Regions from separate parts of the Curvivirga sp. genome, predicted to be linked through region 3. Evidence: riboswitches for the same ligand, from Rfam matches in the RefSeq annotation. Region 3 holds a riboswitch; each other region holds the start of a gene.
What was found. A riboswitch is a leader RNA that binds a small molecule or an ion and turns the genes downstream of it on or off. The one in region 3 is predicted to bind cobalamin.

Region 1 (2,268 bases), on a different contig from region 3:
GATGCCTACGAGTTCTTCGTTTAGTGATCTTTGTTCTTCGTCTTTGGCTTTGAATTCCTTTGCTAAGAACTGATCAATAGCAAAGAAGTTTTGTTGTATAAGTTCAACGGAACGCACGAAATCAGAATGTGGATCCCCGTATTTTTCAAAATTAATATCGCGCTTACCTGCGGATATTTCTTCCAAGTCTTTAATAAGACTGACTGTTCTTTGATACACACGAAAGAAGTAATAGCATATCGCGATGGTTGCGCATGCAGCTATAACTGCAAATCCAATACCTACAATCCAGTCGACTGCTAGAAAGCTATATATGGTTAGAACCCATCCTAACATGGATGCAATCAGTAGAGTTATTGTTATCGTTTTTGATGCAGAATTCATAACCGCCCCCAGCGAAATAATCCCTTGATGAATATAAGAAATTCATCTTCCTGAACATAATGTATTATTGATGAAACTAAATTTATTCGCAACAATAAGATGATTTCTTTTAAAAATGATTAATTTTTGTCGCATATGATAAAATAATTTTTGCTGACTTATTTAATTTGTCATACATAAATTTTACGGTGCCTATTTGATAGGAAAAGGGAATTTGGTGCTGCTATTATAGCAAATTCCAAAGCTGCCCCCGCAACTGTAGTTGATCGTTCCCATAATGGATAAGTATGGGGAATTTGATACAGGCCACTGAAATTTTCTTTAAGGGAATTTGGGAAGGCGTATCTATAGATCAAAAGCCAGGAAACCTGCCGTGATTTGTGTTAACTCTCATCGGGCGGGGTGCCCCGGAAGGAATATTATGTATCAGAATACATCTGGCTCTATGTCATCTAACGCATCTATGATAATGGCGCGTGAAGTTTTTATGCATTGGATTTTAACAATGCCTGTTAATGCGTCTCCTGCGGTGGAAGCGCAAAAAGTTCTTGAAAAACAAGATAGTCCGCTGGAAAATCTTCCCAAAGAAGTACAAAAAGATCTTCGTCATATGTTACGTCAGGTTGCAGAAAATATTGCAGCTATTCCTAAAAGGCGTCGACGTAATCGCCAGTTAGCGAACTGATTTCAGGGCTTCTAACTTAATAGCCTATCTATGATAGGTTATTAATCTGATTAATCTAATATTAATTGCTAGCCATCTTCGCAAAAATCTGTTCCAATCTTCGTAAATAATAAAAAAAGCCTAGCCAAAACCATTCAAGGGAAAGTTTGTTGGAGTGTGGTTTTGGTTCAATAGGGAGATGAAGAATTGACCGAAGCTAATCAGGTTGAAACTGTTGATAAAAGGCAACAGGCCGAAAGGGCTGCCTTTACGGCTCTTAGAGATTTAGGAACATTAAAAAATACCATTCGGGGTGAGTTTGAGGGCACCGTACACCATGTACAAGAAGCAAGTGCCGAAGCTGAAGCTTATTCTGTAGAAGTTTCCAAAGCAATTGATGCTGTTAGGGCGTTATCAGAAACGGCGCGTTCTGGCGCAGTGGAAGCGACGCAAAATGTAGAAGCTATGGCTGCGGCTACTGAAGAGATGAATGTCTCAATTGGTGTTGTTGGGGATCAAATTCAAAAAACTGCACAACGCGCACATGGGGCGGCAAATGATGCGCATGCAGCAGGTGATGTTATTGAGCGGCTCGTTTCGGCATCAGATAAAATTGGTGATGTGGTGAAGTTGATTGCAGGTATTGCCGGCCAAACGAATCTACTAGCTTTAAATGCAACCATTGAAGCGGCAAGGGCTGGTGATGCAGGTAAAGGGTTTGCAGTTGTAGCTGGTGAAGTGAAAAGTCTAGCGAGCCAAACCGCAGATGCGACAAAAGATATCACGGATCAGATTTCAGAGATTCAATCCGTCACCAAACAGGTTGTTGATGCAATTCAGAATATTTCATCTGCTATTCAGGAAGTGGAAGAATATACAAGTGAAGTCAATCATACAGTTGGTGAACAGGTAGAGGCCGTTCAGGAAATTGGCCAAAATGCTCAACGGGCGGCCTTGAGTACAAGTAATGTAACGGAAGCCATTGAAAATCTATCTGCAGAAATGGCGAATGTTGAGGCCACGTGCGATAACCAACATAGTAAGTCGAAAGAAGTGCACGATCAGGTTGTGCAAATGGAACTGCGTTTAGCTGTTGCTTTAGAAGAAGATGACACAACCGAAAATCATATGCTTAGTCATATTCCTTTTTCCATGCGAGGACGTGTTGAGGGTATAGGCGTATTTGATGTGCAGAATCTTGCAGATACAGGGGGATATGT
Region 2 (2,268 bases), on a different contig from region 3:
TGCGAAACCACCAGCTAGAAAACCAATTAACATCATAATAAAGCCGAATAACACCAATGGCATTTCAACGGAAAAAGGAAATGGCCAAAGCGTAAGTTCAGTCGCTCCGCGATTCGAAACCGCGAAGGATATTGCGATCAAAACCAATGGAAACAATAGAATCCAATTGATGATACGCATATACAGACATCCTTATGAGATATAATGAAAAACTAGGAAAGCTTCTTCCCCGACGAAAGAAGCTTATCACAGGACATAGAAGAGGAAAATCTTTAAGTTATTCGTCATCGCCATTTAGGCGTTCACGCAAAAGTTTACCTGTCTTAAAGAATGGAACCGCCTTTGCATCAACACTTACAGATTCACCTGTACGCGGATTACGACCAACACGCGCTTCACGATGTTTTACGGAAAAGGCACCAAATCCGCGTAACTCAACACGGTCGCCCTGACATAAGGCATCGGTAATTTCATCAAAGATGGTGGTGACAATGCGCTCAACATCGCGATGATACAAATGCGGATTTTGTTGAGCAATACGAGCGATCAGTTCTGAACGTGTCATGTCGGGCTCCAGTTGTATAATCCCATGTCAAAGGTGCAATGAGTGCAACGAATAATTTGCCTTCGACCCTGCTTCAAACGATTTTTCAATTACACCTTTAGCTCTATGGCACTGAAAAATCATCATAACTTTTAAAAGCTTAGCCAAAACAACCGCTTCAGGTCAAGTAGAGTCTGCGTAATTTCATGAAATATATCAGATTCCACGCATAAAACCGCAAGAAATCGTCTGAATATTGCAATTCGCGCATGAGTGTTACTTCTCCTCCTAGTTTAGAATGCGAATAATTTTCTTCTTGAGCTCATTTTCAATTTTCTGTAAGTAGGCTCTACGGTTCTCAATGAAGAAAACTGATTTGAGATTAAAAGGGAATACGGTGCGGTGTATTCATCAGAAGCCAAAGCCGAAGCTGCCCTCGCAACTGTAAGCAGAAAGTGAACCCTATAAACCACTGATCTATTTTGATTGGGAAGGATGGGGAAACGTCAGATCTGTCAGCCAGGAGACCTGCCGCATATATAACTTAATCCGGACGAGGTGTGCCGGGGAGGTCAATAAATGCGTTTCCTGCTTTTAGAGGCTGAGCATCAAAAACCCCATATCTGTTTGGGTAATGATGTAAGCCTTATTAGAAATTCCCAAAAGTTAAATGGGCAATGTCTATGTGCTAATTTACATCGGTATATGGTGATGTAATGATCATATCCGTTTGTTCACATTGTAAATCCAAAAACATTGAAAATTTAAGCCCAACCCAACTCGTTGAACGCTTACAAGCGGGACTGGATAATGATATCAAAATACAGCAAGTTAAATGCTTGGCTGCATGTGAGCACTCAATTTCTGTTGGCATCACGGATACTGGAAAAGCGAGCTATCTATTCGGACATATCTCTTCAGATGAAGATGTGAAAGCCTTAACTGAATTCACTATGCAATACAAAAATCGGCCGAATGGTTGGACGAATGCATCAGAACGCCCCAAAGCTCTCTATAAAAAAACAATTGCCCGAATTCCTGCCAGCATATTTGAGCTGAAAGACAAAGGTCATCAATCATGAAACCGCAAATGACTATACTCTCCTGCAATAAACTTGGCTTCAAAGATACAAAAGGCAAGATACTATTGGATAGCGTATCCCTTACTGTAAAAATAGGAGAGAAAATAGCCATTGTTGGTCCCAATGGCGCAGGTAAATCAATATTGCAAAAACATCTATCCGGCAGATTAAATCCAGCTATGGGTGAGATCAAATTGCATGATATGCCTTTATCCGCCATTCCACCTCTTAAGCGCGCGCAGTTAATGGCGGTCATGGCACAATCTGAACAAATTGAACCTCTACTATCTGTAGAAGAATATGTGTCTCTGGGTCGTATTCCTCATCAACATTCCTCAAAAGCCAAGGAAGACAGAGATCAAATTGATAGAGCCATTCAAATTTGTGGCTTAGAAAAGTTCAAAGATCAAACAATTCAAACATTATCTGGCGGAGAACGGCAACGTACCTCCCTAGCACGTGCTATTGCACAACAGCCAGAATTGTTGTTGCTGGACGAACCGACCAATCACCTTGATTTACGGGCTAGAGCAGACATCCTCAAATTGGTCAAAGGCTTACCTTCAACCGTCATCGCTGTATTACATGATTTATCTCTCGTACATGATTTTGCGGATCGTGTGATTGTTGTTCGACAAGGAA
Region 3 (2,268 bases):
GGGTCCAATTCAGAATGTTTAAAACGATCACGATCAGACGGTTTACGATATATAATTTACAAATAACCGAAGGTGTAGTACGCACCTTTTAGTGCCTATAAGATTTATGGAAATAAGATGACTGATAGACCTGTACCAGATCCCTATAATGCAAATTGCCCTTCCAGATATGTGATTGAAGTTATCGCAAGTAAGTGGTCATTGTTACTTTTACCGGCATTAATGGACGGACCGAAAAGAAATGGACAATTGATGCGCCAAATTCAGGGGATATCGCAAAAAATGTTGACCCAAACTTTGAAAGCCCTTGAAGAGTATAATTTGGTGCAACGGTATGATTATCAAGAAGTACCGCCGAAAGTTGAATATACTCTCACAGAGCAAGGGCGCTCGCTTGTCGGAATTATTGCGGATTTGGATCAGTGGGTCATTGATCATTTTTACGAGTTAAAAAAATAAAATTTCCTGTTATTTAATACTTCCTGTTATTTAATACATCGAATCTAATGGGCTTTTAACTGATGTAATAAGGTGGAAAAGATCTCTGTTGAAGGGGGGTATGTTTTCGTTTCCGTAAGGATAAATGTCGTATTTCAATGCTAGGCAAAGAAAGTGCGTTCGCTAGCGCGATTTTTCATTGACGAAATTTATAAATTCAGTAGGTTGCGGGTGATGGTTCTCTGAAGATAAACTTCTAGGAGATTAAAAGGGAACACGGTGAGGCGTACCCATTAGGGACCAAGACCGTGGCTGCCCCCGCAACTGTAGACGGTGAGTTTTATCCATCAGTACCACTGGATGATGTTTTCCTTGGGGAGGACAATCCGGGAAGGTCGGATAAAAACCAAGACCCGTGAGCCAGGAGACCTGCCATCTGAAAAGGTCACGGGGTGTGTTTCTATATGTCTCAATCCAGTGATTTTTTTATTTTTTGACCTGACGCCGGGGTGAGCGTCTTGGACAAATGTTTTTGATTATTTCGAATTCATTGGTCTGCTTTTTAGCTCCCGAGCGTCTCCTGATCGCATGTCTAATGAGATATGCAAAGAATAAGAATTTGGAGACAGAGATGAAATCTTTATTCCTTGGTGCTGCTGCACTGGTTGCCGCGACATTTTCCGCACAAACTGCATCTGCACATTTTCAATTGGTATATACACCAGAAGTAAATCTTGAGAAAAAAGCTGATGTGCCATTGAAGCTTATTTTCTGGCATCCGTTTGAAAATGGTCATGTGATGGATATGGGCCAGCCAAACGAGTTTTATTACGTTAACAAAGGCAAGAAAACAGATCTTCTTGGTTCTTTGAAACCAATCAAGTTCAAAGGTTTGGAAAATGAAGCTGATGCTTATGAAGCTGTTGTGCCTGTGAAACGCAATGGTGACTATGTATTTGTGATTGACCCAGCACCATATTACGAAGAAAGCGAAGATATCTATATTCAACAAATTACCAAGACTTTCTTGAATAAAGGTGACCTTCCAACTGATTGGAATGAGCCTGTTGGTCTTGAAACAGAGATCGTACCTTTGAACAAGCCAACAAATGTTTTGGCTGGATCTACATTCACAGGTCAGGTTTTGGCAAATGGTAAACCAGTTGCCGGAGCTGAGATTGAGATTGAATACATGGCTGCTGAACCAAACATTGATACAAACAGCCCAAAAGAAGCAACAGCAAACCCAATGCCAGGTGGTGCAGTTGTAGCGATTTCTGATGCCAGTGGTTATTTCACATTTGGTATTCCAAAAGCTGGCTTTTGGGGCTTTGCTGCGCTAGGTTCCGGCCCGGCCACAGAACATGAAGGTAAAGAACTATCCCAAGACGCAGTGATTTGGGTACGTGCATACGACGTTAAATAATACGTCTTTGAAGAAGGGAAACTGAAATGCATATCGTAGATGGTGCATTATCAACTGAGGTTTTGATCGGCGGCGCGGCTATAACAGCTGTTGGTCTTGGTCTTGGTTTAAAGAAACTTAACATTGAAAACATTCCGACTGCGGGTGTTTTAAGTGCAAGTTTCTTTATTGCCTCCCTTATTCATGTGCCATTGGGACCTTCCAGTGTTCACCTTATTTTAAGTGGCTTAGCCGGGTTGGTTCTCGGCTGGGCTGCTTTTCCTGCCCTGTTTGTCGGATTATTGTTGCAGGCCGTGTTCTTCGGCTTTGGGGGATTGACCGTCTTGGGTGTAAATGCGGTGAATATTGCGCTTCCTGCTGTGATCGTTTATTTCATCTGCCGTCGTGGTGTGTTAAGTGAAAAT

Region 1: linked by a shared signal. The riboswitch ahead of ACOQOA_RS13680 (hypothetical protein) and the one ahead of ACOQOA_RS02170 (DUF4198 domain-containing protein) in region 3 are both predicted to bind cobalamin.
Region 2: linked by a shared signal. The riboswitch ahead of ACOQOA_RS06040 (DUF1636 family protein) and the one ahead of ACOQOA_RS02170 (DUF4198 domain-containing protein) in region 3 are both predicted to bind cobalamin.

Annotation. Positions count from the first base shown of each region.
Region 1 is NZ_CBDCOT010000009.1:1,739,858-1,742,125, forward strand. Features, by position in the region: gene ACOQOA_RS13675 (methyl-accepting chemotaxis protein) at 1-384, opposite strand, end outside; cobalamin riboswitch at 554-775, shown strand; gene ACOQOA_RS13680 (hypothetical protein) at 806-1,069, shown strand; gene ACOQOA_RS13685 (methyl-accepting chemotaxis protein) at 1,256-2,268, shown strand, end outside.
Region 2 is NZ_CBDCOT010000009.1:107,754-110,021, forward strand. Features, by position in the region: gene ACOQOA_RS06030 (LapA family protein) at 1-180, opposite strand, end outside; gene ihfB (integration host factor subunit beta) at 278-565, opposite strand; cobalamin riboswitch at 880-1,095, shown strand; gene ACOQOA_RS06040 (DUF1636 family protein) at 1,261-1,626, shown strand; gene ACOQOA_RS06045 (ABC transporter ATP-binding protein) at 1,623-2,268, shown strand, end outside.
Region 3 is NZ_CBDCOT010000007.1:438,772-441,039, forward strand. Features, by position in the region: gene ACOQOA_RS02160 (hypothetical protein) at 1-85, opposite strand, end outside; gene ACOQOA_RS02165 (winged helix-turn-helix transcriptional regulator) at 118-459, shown strand; cobalamin riboswitch at 657-890, shown strand; gene ACOQOA_RS02170 (DUF4198 domain-containing protein) at 1,070-1,864, shown strand; gene cbiM (cobalt transporter CbiM) at 1,891-2,268, shown strand, end outside.